Regions from separate parts of the Vagococcus carniphilus genome, predicted to be linked through region 1. Evidence: a T-box and tRNA genes for the amino acid it is inferred to sense, from the RefSeq annotation. Region 1 holds a T-box; the other holds one or more tRNA genes.

Region 1 (7,993 bases):
TATTTAGTTTGATAATCAAAGTATATGGGTAAAAAAAATAAAAAGCAACGAAAAATAGTTTGATAATCAAATGATTTGATAATCAAAGTATATGGGTAACTTAAAAAAATTGCAACCTTTTTTTATAAAAAAACTTTATTTTTTATTAAAACAGCTTCAAATAAGTATTTTGAGCAATAAAAAAAACAAGTAAAAAAGGAGATTAACTCCCTTTTATTACTTGTTTTGCTTCTTTTTGTTGATCTTCATTCCAGAAACTACCCAAAACGGTTTGAGTTGGAACGATATTGATAAAGGCATTTTCATCGACTATATAAGTAGCTTGTTCTAATTCGTACAATTCGTATTTAGTTACTACAATCATAATAACTGATACATTATTTTTTGAATAAGCACCTTTACCTGGTAGTAAAGTCATTCCTCTAATCAATTCTTGTTGAATAGAGTGAACCACTTCATCTGGTTTAGCAGTTGTAATAAATGCTGTAACTTTTTGATGGCTTGTATGGATAGTATCCACTACCTGTGTTGTACAGAAAATAGAAATAATCGTATATAAAGCAGACTCCCAATCAAAAAGAAATCCTGCTGATGCAACGATAAAGGCATTAATAATTAACATTAGTGAGCCTACTGTTCTGCCTGTCGTTTTAGCTAAGACAAGAGAAACAATATCCATTCCTCCCGTACTAAAACCATACTTCATCGTCATTCCGACCGCTACACCTGTTAAAACACCACCGACGATACCGCTAAGCAATTGATTATCAGTTACTTCGATCACAGGAACAATCAATGTCATGATTGTTACAGAGACAACAGTTAGTAAACTATAAATTGTTGCAGACTTTCCTAGCTTCACCCAGCCTAAAATAGCAATGGGAATATTCATAATAAAAATTAAAATCCCTGTATCTAAATTCATATTAAATGACATTTCTAAAATGCCTGAAACTAATTGGGCAATCCCGTTAACACCAGCTGAAAAAACATTTGCTGGGATTAAAAACATATTTAGGGCAATCCCCATAATAACACCTGAAAAAATGACAATAATTATTTTCTTTATCATCTCATTTTGTTCATATACACTTCTCACTTTTCCCATTCTATTTCCTCCTTCTTTTTGCTTCCTTGAATAATGTAACAACTAAAGTCAAAAAAATAAAGAAAAACCTCTCGTTTTTCTTCATTTCTTAACACTGTTTAATGTATCAAATAAATCTTTAATACTAAAATCAACATTTATGTCTTTATATCCTTAGTATGACTGCATTTAGGACAAGTCACTCTAATTTCTCCCTGATTTCTAGGAACACGAATCTTTTGTTTACAATTAGGGCATTTCAAGTAACGGTAGTTCTCTCTATTCTTGTATTTAACAAATTGAAATCTAATAGGACTTAACCATTTTTGATAAGCCTCATTTTCTTTTTTTCTAGCTGATTTGTTTTTAGATAACATTCTAAAATAAGAATAGGATAATAATATCAAAGATAGAACTAACCAAAATAGATGATTAGTAAAGGGATAAATGACTAATGAAAGAAACCCGAAAAAAAGAATATGTTTATTCAAAACGTCATTTTGTCCGTAACGATCTCGCATAAAAAAAAGTATTTTTTCCTTCCATTTGCCTTTTCGCTTCATCCAATCACTTCCTTCTATCTTATTATACGTCAATTCATTTAACTTTCAAACACTCTACTGAAAATATCCGTTATTATATTATTTTTAAACCTTTTAATAATCAATTATACCTCCCACGATTTTTTTTAAGCATAAAAAAAGACTAAGACAAAATATATAATATTTTTGTCCTAATCTTTTAAGATTACTGCTTTAATTTAACTTTATCTCACTTCAATATTTAATTCTTCAGCAAGAGCTGCACTGATTTTTTCAACAACTGAAGTCACATCTTCATCCACTAAAGTTGCTTCATCATTTCTAAATGTTAATGAATAAGCTAAAGATTTCTTGTTGTGCCCTAGTTTTTCACCTTGGAACACATCAAATAAATGAATATCAACTAAATGTTTGCCACCTTTATCTTGAATCACATCTACTATTTCTTGGCTAGAAATAGCTGCATCAGATAATAAAGCAATATCTCTCTTAATAGAAGGATATTTTCCAACTTCTTTATAAGTTGGTTCTTCTTTAGTCAAATCACAAATAGCTTCTAAATCAAACTCACAAACGTAAGTTTCTTGAATTTCCATTTCTTTAGCAAATTGAGGATGAACTTGTCCGATAAATCCAATAACTGTTTCTCCAACTTTAACTTGCGCTGTTCTTCCTGGGTGCATTTCTGCATAAGCCTTTGATGGAACAAAAAGAACATCTTCAAGACCTAAAATATTAAATAGATTTTCAACAATTCCTTTTAATGTATAGAAATCAACATTTTTAGCTGGGCTATCCCATGTTTTAGCATTCCATACGCCTGAGACTGCCATTGCTAAATGATTTGTTTCTGTTGGTAAACTTTGCCCTTCAAAAGATTCAAAGATATTTCCAACTTCATAAAAGGCTACTCTAGATTGTTTTCTTGCTTGATTATAAGCAACATTTTTTAACAATCCTGGTACTAAACTTTGTCTTGCTGTTGAACGTTCTTCACTCATTGGTAAATCAAGAGCTACGACGTCTTGTTTGTCTAAAACAAATTTTGTTGCAAGTTCTGGTGTCATTAGCATGTAGCTAATTGCTTCATTTAATCCTTTACCTTCTAAACTACGACGAATTTGACGGATGATACGTTGATTTTTTGATAATTTTCCAGCTACTGATGAGCCTTTTGGTAAAGTTGAAGGTAAGTTATCATAGCCATAAATACGAGCCACTTCTTCAACTAAATCAGCTTCAATTGAGATATCCCATCTTCTTGGAGGAATTGAAACAACAAAAGTCTCATTCTCTTTCGTATGCTCAAATCCTAAACTATTAAAAATAGTTGAAACCTCTTCTAAAGATAAATCTGTTCCTAATGAACGATTGATTTTATTTAAAGTAATAGAAACAATAACGTCTTCTTTTTGGTAATCACTACTAATAGCTTCACCTTTTACAACAATCCCGCCACTTAATTCAGCAATCATTTGAGCAGCAAAGTTACTTGCTTCTTCTACTGTTGCTGTATTAATACCACGTTCAAATCGCTTACTTGATTCACTAGCTAACCCAAAGTTTCTTGCTGTTCTACGTGTTAAGGTTGGATCAAATAAAGCTGTTTCCAGTGCTACTGTTGTAGTTGTTTCAGTAATTTCTGAATCAAATCCACCCATAACACCTGCTAAAGCAATTGGTGTTGAACCATTTGTAATCACTAGGTTTTCAGTTGATAATTCTCTTTCAACTTCATCTAATGTTACTAATTTTTCTTCGTTAGTTGCACGACGAACCTTAATTTCTTTGCTACCTAATTTATCATAATCAAAGGCATGTTGTGGTTGACCAAATAATAAAAGAACATAGTTTGTAACGTCCACTACGTTATTGATTGGTCGAATTCCTTCATTCATTAAAAGTGTTTGTAACCACATTGGACTTTCTTGAATTGTAACATCTTTAATCACACGCATGCGGTAAGTTGGAACTTCTTTTTCATCTGCAACTGAGACACTCACATAATCATTAATTGAGTCGTCTGTTGCTTCAACTAATTCTTTCGTTGGGAAATTAGTTTTACGATCATAAATTGCTGCTACTTCATGAGCTACACCACGTAAGCTTAGTGCATCTGCTCTGTTTGGAGTAATTGACAATTCAATAATTGCATCATCCATTTCAAGATAAGAGAAAACTAGCTCACCAGGAATCGCCTCTTCAGGTAAGAAGTAAATACCATCTGCATATTCTTTAGGAACAACGCTATTTGAATAGCCTAATTCCTCTAAAGAACAAATCATTCCTAATGATACTTCACCACGCATTTTACCTTTTTTGATTTTCACATTACCTGTAATACGAGAATTTGGTAATGCCACAATTACTTTTTTACCTGCTTGGATGTTTGGTGCGCCACATACGATTTGGTATAACTCTTCTTCACCTACATCCACTTGAGTGATTGATAAGTGGTCACTGTCAGGATGAGGGACACATTCTTTCACGTCACCTACGACAATTTTTTTCAATCCTTCTTCAGGAATAACAACATCTTCTACTTCAATTCCAGAACGAGACATTTTATCTGCTAATTCGTCTGGTGTAATATTTTCAAGATCAACTAATTTTTTTAACCATTTATATGAAACTAACATTTTCTTACCCCTTTACTTTGAATTGTTCTAAGAATCGTAAATCATTTTGGTAGAAATAACGAATATCATTCACACCGTATTTCAACATAGCAACTCTATCTGGTCCTAAACCAAAGGCAAATCCACTATATTTATTTGAATCAATACCAGACATTTCAAGAACGCGTGGATGAATCACACCTGCACCTAAAATTTCAATCCAGCCTGTTTGCTTACAAACGTTACAGCCTTTGCCACCACATTTGAAACAGCTAATATCAACTTCTACTGAAGGTTCTGTAAATGGGAAGTAACTTGGACGTAAACGAATTTCACGGTCTTCACCAAATAATTTTTTAAGTAATACTTCAAGAGTCCCTTTTAAGTCTCCCATAGTAATATTTTCATCTACAACTAATCCTTCAATTTGGTGGAACTGATGACTATGAGTAGCATCATCACTATCACGACGGAAAACTTTCCCTGGACTAATCATACGCAATGAACCTTTTGAAAAATCATGTTTTTCCATTGTTCTTGCTTGAATTGGTGATGTATGTGTTCTTAACAAGACATCATCATTAATATAAAATGAATCATGCATGTCACGAGCTGGATGGTCTTGAGGAATGTTCATTCGCTCAAAGTTGTAATGATCTTGCTCTACTTCATAACCTTCAATCACTTCATAACCTAAACCTAAGAATACATCTTCAATTTCTTCCATAACTTGCGTTAAAATATGAGGTGTTCCTGTGTTTAATTCATCTCCTGGAAGTGTTACGTCTAACGTTTCTTTTTCAAGCGCTTCGTTAATAGCTAATTGTTCTAATTCAGCTTTTTTCTCTTCCAATTCTTCTGTTAAATGGTCTCTAATCTCATTTGCAAAACTTCCCACAACAGGACGCATTTCTGGTTCTAAATCCTTCATTCCACGTAAAACTTCAGTAATTGATCCTTTTTTACCTAAAATTTGGACACGAATTTCATTCAAATGATCTAGGTTTTGTGTCGAACCAATTTTTGCCAATGTTTCTTCTTTTAATTGTTCCAATGTTTCTTTTAAAGACATTTTTTGTTCCATCCTTTCTTTTTTAGCAACAAAAAAAGACATCATTCCTTATAAAAAGGAACGATGTCTCGCGGTACCATCCTCATTTACACTTAAAAAGTGTACACTCTTTTTGTTAACGATGAATTCACCGGTTTATTACTGTTCTATAAACAACTTGAGAAGTGAACTTCGCCTAGGTCTTTAACAACTTGCTTTCAGTCTGTGACAAGTCTCCCTTTTGAAAAATAACTAAGTTACTCTTTTCTCTTTACGTTTTTTATTATTTACTTGCATTCAATACTACAAGATATTAAGTCGCAGGTCAAGATTATTCTTGTACATCGACCCACTTCTCACCCCATGACTTAATTTCGTCCATGACAGGTTTTAAATCTGTTCCTTTAGTAGTTAAGCTATATTCAACACGATTTTTTTCTTCGTTTGATACCGTTCGATCTACGAGTCCTTTTTCTTCTAGTTCTTTTAATCTTTCAACTAAGACACGATCACTAACTTCTGGCACTTTACCTGCTAATTCTACAAATCGTTGCGGGCCATCTTCTATCAAAACATCTAATATTAATCCATTCCATTTTTTTCCTAAAATTTCAAAAGTTTTTTCAAACTTTGGACATAGGGTAAATTTTCGACTTTCACATGTTTCCATTATCTCACCTCATTTATTGTTAATATTTGAAGTATCATCGTAATTATAAATCAAAAAGCCGACTATTCATAGTAAGTCGGCTCAAACATTATACATTTGCTAATCCAAAGTAAGTTGATGCTTTAAATTTGGCTCTTTGATAAAAAGGAACAATAACCTCTTCACAAGCACAATATTTATCAACTAAAGTTACAATATAACTTTCCTTGTATTTAGGTGGTGCAACTGTTGCACCAAACATATGCTTCACAATAATATCTTCTTCTAGTTTTGAAATTTCAGTTAATTTTTTGGCATTGCTTAAAGCAACACGTGGATGTGCGTAAGCATGAGAACCTTCTGCTTGTTTTTCAGTTCGCCAATCATAATGAAATAAGTCATGTAAAAGGCCTGCTCTAGCAGTAGCTCTCAAGTTACCATTCCATTTTTTTGCTAATAAAAAACTTCTATAAGAAACATTAATTGAATGTTCCAATCTGTTTGAATAACGATGTTGTTTAAAGGCTGATAAGCTTTGAACGTCTTCTGTATACATTAAATCTTCTACTAACTCTAAATATTCAATATCATTTTTCCAGTCTAATGTCATAGGTCTCTTTCACTTTCCTTCGATAAAATGTCTATTTCATAAATCATTTTAATGTATTTTAGCATGAAATTCTCTTGATTTCTACCTTAATAGACGGACTTAATAATTTCGTAATATTTTAAAGAGAAAACATGACAATTCCAGCGGCTACTGCAACATTTAGTGATTCTGCATGTCCCTTCATTGGAATAAAAATATTTTGATCCGTTTCTTTTAGTAAATCAGCTGACACACCTTGGCCTTCATTTCCCATGAGAATCGCTATTTTTTCTGACTTTTCAATATCTTTAAATGAAATAGCCTCTTCATTTAATTCAGTTCCATAAATTTGGTAAGCTTCTTCTCTCAGTCCAGCAATTGTTTCAATTAATTCAGTTTCTTCTAATTTAATATGAAACTGACTACCTTGCATTGATCTGACGACTTTTGGACTGTAAACATCTGCAGTCCCTTTTCCTAAGACAACTTTAGAAAAACCAGCAGCATCTGCTGTTCGAATCATTGTTCCTACATTTCCAGGATCTTGAACGTTATCTAAGAGAAGAACGTGACTTGTTACCCTAGTAGTAGCTATTTTATTTTCCTTCCCAACAATTGCCATAATAGGTTGCGGGCTAGGTAATGTCGATAAGTGTTTGATAACCTCATAAGTCACTTGAACTTTTTTATCCTCTTCGATCTTTTCTAAAATATACGCATAAGAAGGCAAACTTTCTTCAGTTACTAAAACAAACTGAATATCTCCACCATAATTTAGGGCTTCTTCTACTAAATGTTCTCCCTCAATTAAATATCTATTTTCTAAATCTCTAAATTTCTTTTTTTCTAATTTTTTTATTTGTTTAATCCAATCATTTTTAGCTGATTCTATTATTTTCACGGTTATCCCTCGCAATCTCGTTTATTATAACAAATTTTTTCCAAATTGACAGATTGTTCATTCCTAATTTTTCAAGGTATAATAACTTATGAAATAAATTGGGAGGTTAAGCTAATGAAAGTAACAATGACGGTTTCAGGAAGAGTGCAAGGTGTTGGTTTCAGATATATGACTAAAATAGTAGCTGATCAATTAGGTGTTTTAGGAATCGTTAAAAATGAAGCAAATGGTGATGTTTACATTGAAGCTATGGGTAGTGAAGCAGTCGTTAAACAATTCATCGAAGAAATCAAAAAATCTCCGGCGCCATTTGGATATGTTGACCATTTAGACTTAAAAGAAACAGCTAATTTTGAAGATTATCATGATTTTGCTGTCACTTATTAAAAAATATATTTCATATTTAGATTGAAATATAAGATGATTTTAGATATAGTAATCTTTGTGTAGATTAAAGTAAAGGAACGAATTAAATGAAACGATTAAAACGATGGATATTAACATCTGGCTTATTCGGATTATTAATCTTCTTATCAGGTTGTGTTAAAGCTGATAA
Region 2 (7,993 bases), 1.3 Mb from region 1:
CGCCACTTATCGTGGCGGGAGACAGTGTCAGATGGACAGTTTGACTGGGGCGGTCGCCTCCTAAAATGTAACGGAGGCGCCCAAAGGTTCCCTCAGAATGGTTGGAAATCATTCGTAGAGTGCAAAGGCAGAAGGGAGCTTGACTGCGAGAGCTACAACTCGAGCAGGGACGAAAGTCGGGCTTAGTGATCCGGTGGTTCCGCATGGAAGGGCCATCGCTCAACGGATAAAAGCTACCCTGGGGATAACAGGCTTATCTCCCCCAAGAGTTCACATCGACGGGGAGGTTTGGCACCTCGATGTCGGCTCGTCGCATCCTGGGGCTGTAGTCGGTCCCAAGGGTTGGGCTGTTCGCCCATTAAAGCGGCACGCGAGCTGGGTTCAGAACGTCGTGAGACAGTTCGGTCCCTATCCGTCGCGGGCGTTGGAAATTTGAGAGGAGCTGTCCTTAGTACGAGAGGACCGGGATGGACATACCTCTGGTGTACCAGTTGTTCTGCCAAGGGCATTGCTGGGTAGCTATGTATGGACGGGATAAACGCTGAAAGCATCTAAGCGTGAAGCCCCCCTCAAGATGAGATTTCCCATTTCTTTAAGAAAGTAAGACCCCTGAAAGATGATCAGGTAGATAGGCTAGGAGTGGAAGTGCAGCGATGTACGGAGCGGACTAGTACTAATCGGTCGAGGACTTAACCAAAATATCGGTGACAATGTTGAATATAACTAAAACATCCAGTTTTGAGTGAATAATCACTCAATAGAATATAACGCACGTAAGTGTGGCGATGATGGCAAGAAGGATACACCTGTTCCCATGCCGAACACAGAAGTTAAGCTTTTTAGCGCCGAGGGTAGTGAAGGGTTTCCCTTTGTGAGAGTAGGACGTCGCCATGCAAATGCGTTTTGGAGGTTTAGCTCAGCTGGGAGAGCACCTGCCTTACAAGCAGGGGGTCAGCGGTTCGATCCCGTTAACCTCCATTCTAAAAAGACTCGTTAGCTCAGTTGGTAGAGCATCTGACTTTTAATCAGAGGGTCACTGGTTCGAGCCCAGTACGGGTCATTTTTATATGCGGGTGTGGCGGAATTGGCAGACGCACTAGATTTAGGATCTAGCGCCTAACGGCGTGGGGGTTCAAGTCCCTTCACCCGCACTTAAAATTTAAAAGCCGGCTTAGCTCAGTTGGTAGAGCATCTGATTTGTAATCAGAGGGTCGAGGGTTCAAGTCCTTTAGCCGGCACTTCTTTAAGCGGAAGTAGTTCAGTGGTAGAACATCACCTTGCCAAGGTGGGGGTCGCGGGTTCGAACCCCGTCTTCCGCTTTTATGTTCCAGCCGGGGTGGCGGAACTGGCAGACGCACAGGACTTAAAATCCTGCGGAGAGTGATCTCCGTACCGGTTCGATTCCGGTCCTCGGCATAGTTAAATATATTTAAGCGCCCATAGCTCAATTGGATAGAGTGTCTGACTACGGATCAGAAGGTTAGGGGTTCGACTCCTCTTGGGCGCGTTTAAAAGATAATACGGGAAGTAGCTCAGCTTGGTAGAGCACTTGGTTTGGGACCAAGGGGTCGCAGGTTCGAATCCTGTCTTCCCGATTATTATTTTCGCGGTGTAGCTCAGCTGGCTAGAGCGTCCGGTTCATACCCGGGAGGTCGGGGGTTCGATCCCCTCCGCCGCGATTGTTTTTATTCGGAACTTGGACCTTTAGCTCAGTTGGTTAGAGCTCCCGGCTCATAACCGGGCGGTCGTAGGTTCGAGTCCTACAAGGTCCATTGTGGAGACAAAAATCATAATTTGGAGGATTACCCAAGTCCGGCTGAAGGGAACGGTCTTGAAAACCGTCAGGTGTGTAAAAGCACGCAAGGGTTCGAATCCCTTATCCTCCTTATAATAATATCGCGGAGTGGAGCAGTTAGGTAGCTCGTCGGGCTCATAACCCGAAGGTCGTAGGTTCAAATCCTGCCTCCGCAATTAGGTTCCGTGGTGTAGGGGTTAACATGCCTGCCTGTCACGCAGGAGATCGCGGGTTCAAATCCCGTCGGGACCGTTTTTAATTTTACCGCGGGTGTAGTTTAGTGGTAAAACTACAGCCTTCCAAGCTGTTGTCGCGAGTTCGATTCTCGTCACCCGCTTTTTCTTAAAAAGAAAAGGGGCCTATAGCTCAGCTGGTTAGAGCGCACGCCTGATAAGCGTGAGGTCGATGGTTCGAGTCCATTTAGGCCCATTAATTTTTAGGATGGAGAAGTACTCAAGTGGCTGAAGAGGCGCCCCTGCTAAGGGTGTAGGTCGGGTAACTGGCGCGAGGGTTCAAATCCCTCCTTCTCCATAGTAGTATTTTTTTAATCAGGCCCGTTGGTCAAGCGGTTAAGACACCGCCCTTTCACGGCGGTAACACGGGTTCGAGTCCCGTACGGGTCATTGTTTTTTTTTGGAGGATTACCCAAGTTCGGCTGAAGGGAACGGTCTTGAAAACCGTCAGGTGTGTAAAAGCACGCAAGGGTTCGAATCCCTTATCCTCCTTATAATAATATCGCGGAGTGGAGCAGTCAGGTAGCTCGTCGGGCTCATAACCCGAAGGTCGTAGGTTCAAATCCTGCCTCCGCAATTAGGTTCCGTGGTGTAGGGGTTAACATGCCTGCCTGTCACGCAGGAGATCGCGGGTTCAAATCCCGTCGGGACCGTTTTTTTTGGCGCAGTAGCTCAGTTGGTAGAGCAACGGATTGAAGCTCCGTGTGTCGGCAGTTCGATTCTGTCTTGCGCCACTTTTTTACCACTCGCGGGTGTAGTTTAGTGGTAAAACTACAGCCTTCCAAGCTGTTGTCGCGAGTTCGATTCTCGTCACCCGCTTTTTCTTAAAAAGAAAAGGGGCCTATAGCTCAGCTGGTTAGAGCGCACGCCTGATAAGCGTGAGGTCGATGGTTCGAGTCCATTTAGGCCCATTAATTTTTAGGATGGAGAAGTACTCAAGTGGCTGAAGAGGCGCCCCTGCTAAGGGTGTAGGTCGGGTAACTGGCGCGAGGGTTCAAATCCCTCCTTCTCCATAGTAGTATTTTTTTAATCAGGCCCGTTGGTCAAGCGGTTAAGACACCGCCCTTTCACGGCGGTAACACGGGTTCGAGTCCCGTACGGGTCATAAAAAAGCTTAAAATTGATTAATTCAATTTTAAGCTTTTTTTCTTTTATTTAAAGAAAAAAGGAGTGTTGGTTGAATGAAAAAGCGACTTGAATTAAAAGAAAGTCTTTTCATTGGTTCACTTATTTTTGGTTTATTTTTTGGTGCAGGAAATTTGATTTTTCCTATTCAAATGGGACAAGAAGCAGGAGCTAATATTGTAAGTGCAAATCTAGGATTTTTAACTACTGGAATTGGATTACCATTTTTAGGTATCATTGCGTTCGGATTGTCTATGAGTAAGGATTTATGTGAACTTTCGAGCAAGGTGAATAAAAAATATGGAATGATATTTACTAGTGTTTTGTATTTGGTAATAGGGCCTTTTTTTGCGATGCCCCGTTTAGCTAGCACTTCTTTTGAAATTGCGCTAGCCCCTTTTTTACCAGAGTCTAAACAGAAGATGTATCTATTATTTTTTAGTGCTGTTTTCTTTATTATTGTATGGTTTTTTTCACGTAAACCGAGTAAAATTCTAGACTACATTGGGAAATTTTTAACACCATTATTTTTGTTATTATTATTTATTTTATTGGCAATGGCGTTTATATCACCACTGGGTTCTGTTTCATCTGCTGCTGTCCAGCCGGCGTATTCAAATGGAGCTTTTTTTAAAGGTTTTACAGATGGGTATAATACGTTAGATGCTTTAGCAGCACTTGCTTTTGGAATGATAATTATTGAAAATGTTCAAGCTTTGGGGATTAAAGATCCCGTTTTAGTTGCGAAAGAGACAACTAAATCCGGACTATTTGGTATTGTGCTAATGGGAATTATTTACACTCTACTTTCATTTGTTGGAACAATGAGTTTAGGCACATTAAACTTAAATAAAAATGGCGGTATTACTCTTGCCCAAATTGCAGACCATTATTTGGGAACTGTTGGTAGTGTCTTACTAGCGGCAATAGTTATTGTTGCTTGTTTAAAAACAGCTATTGGATTAAGCACTTCTTTTGGAAGAACTTTTAATGAGTTGTATCCGTCTAAATCTTATACATTTTTCACAGTTGGTTGTATTTTGTTGGCAGCTTTAATTGCTAACGTTGGTTTGAATGAAATAATTCAAATTTCAACTCCAGTTTTGATGTTTATTTATCCATTAGCAATGACTTTAATCATAATGGGACTTTGTAGTCAATGGATTGGTGATAAAAAAAGTATTTATCAATATGTTACTTATTTTACAATGATTGCTTCGTTTTTTGATGCGTTAAATAGTTTGCCTAAAAATATTAAGGATTCTAATATAGTGTCATCATTACTAGGCTTTGCTAGAGAGTTTGTTCCATTCTTTAATATTGGAATGGGTTGGATTACCGTTGCGATTCTAGGTCTTATTGTCGGACTATTGGTCGATAAAAAAAGGAGATTATCCGTTTAAGGGATAGTCTCCTTTTTCTTATAAATAATATTTTTTTATTAAAGATAGATCATCATTTAGTTCGTAAACAAGAGGTTGTCCTGTTGGAATTTCTAAAGCCATGATATCGTCATCTGAAATTCCCTCAATATGTTTAGCAAGTGCTCTAAGTGAATTTCCATGAGCTGCAACAAGAACTGTTTCTCCTTTTAACAAGGATGGAGCGATTTCGTCTTCCCAAAAAGGGAGAGCCCTCTCTAAAGTAACTTTTAGATTTTCGCCTCCTGGAATACTTCTTTTATCAAGATGTGAGTATTTAAGTTCTTTTGTTGCTGATTTTGGATCATCTTCACTAATTAGTGGAGGTAAAGTATCATAAGAGCGACGCCATTGTTGAACTTGATCAGCTCCATACTTATCAGCTGTCTCCTTTTTATTCAATCCTTGGAGAGCTCCGTAATGACGTTCATTTAATCGCCAAGATTTTATTTCAGGAATCCAAAGTTGATTGGATTCTTCCAGAACAAAATGGCAAGTTTTGATAGCACGTTTTAAATAAGACGTGTAGGCAACATCAAAATAAATATTTGCTTGTTTAATTTTTTTCCCAGCTTCTTTTGCTTCTTCAATTCCTTTGTCACTTAAATCGACATCTTCCCATCCAGTAAATAAATTAAGAGCATTCCACTCACTTAATCCATGTCGTACAAAAACTAATTTTTTCATGTAATCCATCCTTTCTAGGTTATCTAGACACTTCGATGGTTTTAACGCCACTTTCAGAGGTGCCTATGATGACACGTGTCGTGATATCCAAGAACAAGCCGTGTTCGACAACGCCAACTTGGTGGTCAAGCCATGTAGCTAGCTCTTTTGGATCATTTATTTCTTTTAAATACAAGTCAATAATATAATTTTTACTGTCAGTTAGCAAAGGATTACCATCGGCAGTAGTTCTGATTTTAGGATTTAACTCTTTTTTAGTAAATAGTCTAAGTAGTTGATCGCTTCCATATGGAATAACTTCAACAGGTAGTGGGAAAGCACCTAACTTTTCAACCATTTTTGACTCGTCTACAATCCAAATGTTTTCATTAGAATAAGTTGCAACTATTTTTTCAAAAAGAAGAGCAGCACCGCCTCCCTTTGTTCCTTGGTAGTCAGCAGAGATTTCGTCTGCTCCATCAATTGTAATATCTACATGATCGACCTCATCAATACTTTTTAAAGGAATACCTAAAGCGCGAGCTTGTTCTTCTGTAGCGTGTGAAGTTGTCACCCCTACAATATTTAGACCTTCTTCTTTCATTCGTCGTCCGATTTCTTCAACCATAAAGTAAGCAGTTGATCCAGTTCCAAGACCTACCGTCATTCCATCTTTAATGTACTTTGCAGATTCAATCCCAACTAATTGTTTTAAGTTCATGTTAAGCCTCCAAAATTATATTTGTTATCAAGATAATTGTAATCATAACCAATCGAAAAAGAAAGGGAGAAACTTAGAAAAAAATATAAAAAGGGTATTGACTAATTTTGTTTTTTTGTGCTATAGTTACAAAGGTGCTTGGGACAGGTCTCATGGAGACGTGCTGACTGTAAAAGAGCGCAATGTCAATGCAGGAATTCTTGCATTAATTTTTTAAATCAAAAAAAGAACCACCTGGATGTGTGGGTCTATAAAAAGTTTTAAGGAAGGAGGAACTATCATGCCTACAATTAATCAATTGGTACGTAAGTCTCGTAAATCTAAAATGACTAAATCTGACTCTCCTGCTTTAGGAAAGAGTTATAATAGTTTCAAAAAATCTCAAACAAATGTGAACTCTCCACAAAAACGTGGTGTTTGTACACGTGTTGGGACTATGACACCTAAAAAACCTAACTCTGCGTTACGTAAATATGCCCGTGTTCGTTTGTCAAACTTAATTGAAGTGACAGCTTACATTCCTGGTATTGGACATAACTTGCAAGAGCATAGTGTTGTTTTAATCCGTGGTGGACGTGTGAAAGACTTACCTGGGGTACGTTATCATATCGTTCGTGGTGCTTTAGATACTGCTGGTGTTACAGATCGTAAACAAAGCCGTTCTAAATACGGAACTAAAAAACCTAAAAAATAATTCAAATTAAATTGATGATAAAAAAATTCTTGGAAGGAGGAGTTACACATGCCTCGAAAAGGTCCTGTTACAAAACGTGATGTTTTACCAGATCCGATTTATAATTCTAAATTAGTTACTCGTTTAATCAACCGTGTGATGATTGATGGTAAGCGTGGTGTTGCTTCAAGCATTATTTATGATGCATTTGATATTATTAAAGAATCTACAGGGAACGATCCATTAGAAGTTTTCGAACAAGCTATGGAAAATGTTATGCCTGTTCTTGAAGTTAAAGCTCGCCGTGTTGGTGGTTCTAACTACCAAGTACCAGTTGAAGTTCGCCCAGAGCGTCGTTCAACATTAGGCTTACGTTGGTTAGTAAATTACTCTCGTTTACGCGGAGAGCATACTATGGAACAACGTTTAGCTAAAGAAATCATGGATGCAGCTAACAACTCAGGCGCTTCTGTTAAAAAACGTGAAGATGTCCATAAAATGGCTGAAGCCAACAGAGCATTCGCTCACTACCGTTGGTAAAATCCTCTTAGCCAGTTAATACTAATTAACTGGCAAGTGAATGTATATAACTACGAACTACAATAAGAGAGGAGAAATATTTTAAGATGGCAAGAGAATTTTCGTTAGAAAACACTCGTAATATCGGTATCATGGCCCATGTTGATGCGGGTAAAACTACAACAACAGAGCGTATCTTGTATTATACTGGTAAAATCCATAAGCTTGGTGAAACTCACGAAGGAGCTTCACAAATGGACTGGATGGAACAAGAGCAAGAACGTGGTATCACAATCACTTCTGCAGCAACAACTGCACAGTGGAAAGGATATCGTGTAAACATTATCGATACACCAGGTCACGTGGATTTCACTATTGAAGTTCAACGTTCACTACGTGTATTAGATGGTGCTGTTACAGTTCTTGATTCACAATCAGGTGTTGAGCCTCAAACTGAAACAGTTTGGCGTCAAGCAACTGACTACAAAGTTCCACGTGTTGTTTTCTGTAATAAAATGGATAAAATTGGTGCAGACTTCTTGTACTCAGTAAAAACTTTACATGATCGTTTACAAGCAAATGCTCATCCAATTCAATTACCAATCGGTTCTGAAGATAACTTCACAGGAATCATTGACTTAATTACAATGAAAGCTGAAATCTATACTAACGATTTAGGAACAGATATCCGTGAGGAAGAAATCCCTGAAGAGTATATGGAACAAGCTATTGAATGGCGTGAAAAATTAGTTGAAGCTGTAGCTGAAACTGATGAAGAATTAATGATGAAATACTTGGATGGAGAGGAAATCTCTATTGAAGAATTGAAAGCAGGAATTC

The links. The T-box of region 1 lies ahead of pheS (phenylalanine--tRNA ligase subunit alpha). A T-box ahead of a tRNA ligase gene usually reads a tRNA of that ligase, here a tRNA-Phe.
Region 2: it encodes a tRNA-Phe, which carries the amino acid that the T-box ahead of pheS (phenylalanine--tRNA ligase subunit alpha) is inferred to sense. The anticodon was not compared.

The regions. Positions count from the first base shown of each region.
Region 1 covers NZ_CP060720.1:1,870,315-1,878,307, forward strand. Annotated here, with positions in the region: gene H9L18_RS09170 (YitT family protein) at 203-1,108, opposite strand; gene H9L18_RS09175 (zinc ribbon domain-containing protein) at 1,246-1,650, opposite strand; gene pheT (phenylalanine--tRNA ligase subunit beta) at 1,854-4,268, opposite strand; gene pheS (phenylalanine--tRNA ligase subunit alpha) at 4,273-5,319, opposite strand; T-box leader at 5,373-5,581, opposite strand; gene H9L18_RS09190 (winged helix-turn-helix transcriptional regulator) at 5,630-5,968, opposite strand; gene H9L18_RS09195 (HD domain-containing protein) at 6,057-6,557, opposite strand; gene H9L18_RS09200 (TrmH family RNA methyltransferase) at 6,676-7,437, opposite strand; gene H9L18_RS09205 (acylphosphatase) at 7,552-7,824, shown strand; gene yidC (membrane protein insertase YidC) at 7,911-7,993, shown strand, end outside.
Region 2 covers NZ_CP060720.1:188,287-196,279, forward strand. Annotated here, with positions in the region: rRNA gene H9L18_RS00890 (23S ribosomal RNA) at 1-697, shown strand, start outside; rRNA gene rrf (5S ribosomal RNA) at 779-894, shown strand; tRNA gene H9L18_RS00900 (tRNA-Val) at 906-978, shown strand; tRNA gene H9L18_RS00905 (tRNA-Lys) at 988-1,060, shown strand; tRNA gene H9L18_RS00910 (tRNA-Leu) at 1,070-1,151, shown strand; tRNA gene H9L18_RS00915 (tRNA-Thr) at 1,166-1,238, shown strand; tRNA gene H9L18_RS00920 (tRNA-Gly) at 1,248-1,319, shown strand; tRNA gene H9L18_RS00925 (tRNA-Leu) at 1,331-1,416, shown strand; tRNA gene H9L18_RS00930 (tRNA-Arg) at 1,434-1,507, shown strand; tRNA gene H9L18_RS00935 (tRNA-Pro) at 1,522-1,595, shown strand; tRNA gene H9L18_RS00940 (tRNA-Met) at 1,606-1,679, shown strand; tRNA gene H9L18_RS00945 (tRNA-Ile) at 1,699-1,772, shown strand; tRNA gene H9L18_RS00950 (tRNA-Ser) at 1,797-1,886, shown strand; tRNA gene H9L18_RS00955 (tRNA-Met) at 1,898-1,971, shown strand; tRNA gene H9L18_RS00960 (tRNA-Asp) at 1,975-2,047, shown strand; tRNA gene H9L18_RS00965 (tRNA-Gly) at 2,062-2,132, shown strand; tRNA gene H9L18_RS00970 (tRNA-Ile) at 2,151-2,224, shown strand; tRNA gene H9L18_RS00975 (tRNA-Ser) at 2,239-2,326, shown strand; tRNA gene H9L18_RS00980 (tRNA-Glu) at 2,347-2,418, shown strand; tRNA gene H9L18_RS00985 (tRNA-Ser) at 2,431-2,520, shown strand; tRNA gene H9L18_RS00990 (tRNA-Met) at 2,532-2,605, shown strand; tRNA gene H9L18_RS00995 (tRNA-Asp) at 2,609-2,681, shown strand; tRNA gene H9L18_RS01000 (tRNA-Phe) at 2,690-2,762, shown strand; tRNA gene H9L18_RS01005 (tRNA-Gly) at 2,777-2,847, shown strand; tRNA gene H9L18_RS01010 (tRNA-Ile) at 2,866-2,939, shown strand; tRNA gene H9L18_RS01015 (tRNA-Ser) at 2,954-3,041, shown strand; tRNA gene H9L18_RS01020 (tRNA-Glu) at 3,062-3,133, shown strand; gene brnQ (branched-chain amino acid transport system II carrier protein) at 3,210-4,556, shown strand; gene gpmA (2,3-diphosphoglycerate-dependent phosphoglycerate mutase) at 4,575-5,261, opposite strand; gene rpiA (ribose-5-phosphate isomerase RpiA) at 5,281-5,961, opposite strand; gene rpsL (30S ribosomal protein S12) at 6,242-6,655, shown strand; gene rpsG (30S ribosomal protein S7) at 6,704-7,174, shown strand; gene fusA (elongation factor G) at 7,261-7,993, shown strand, end outside.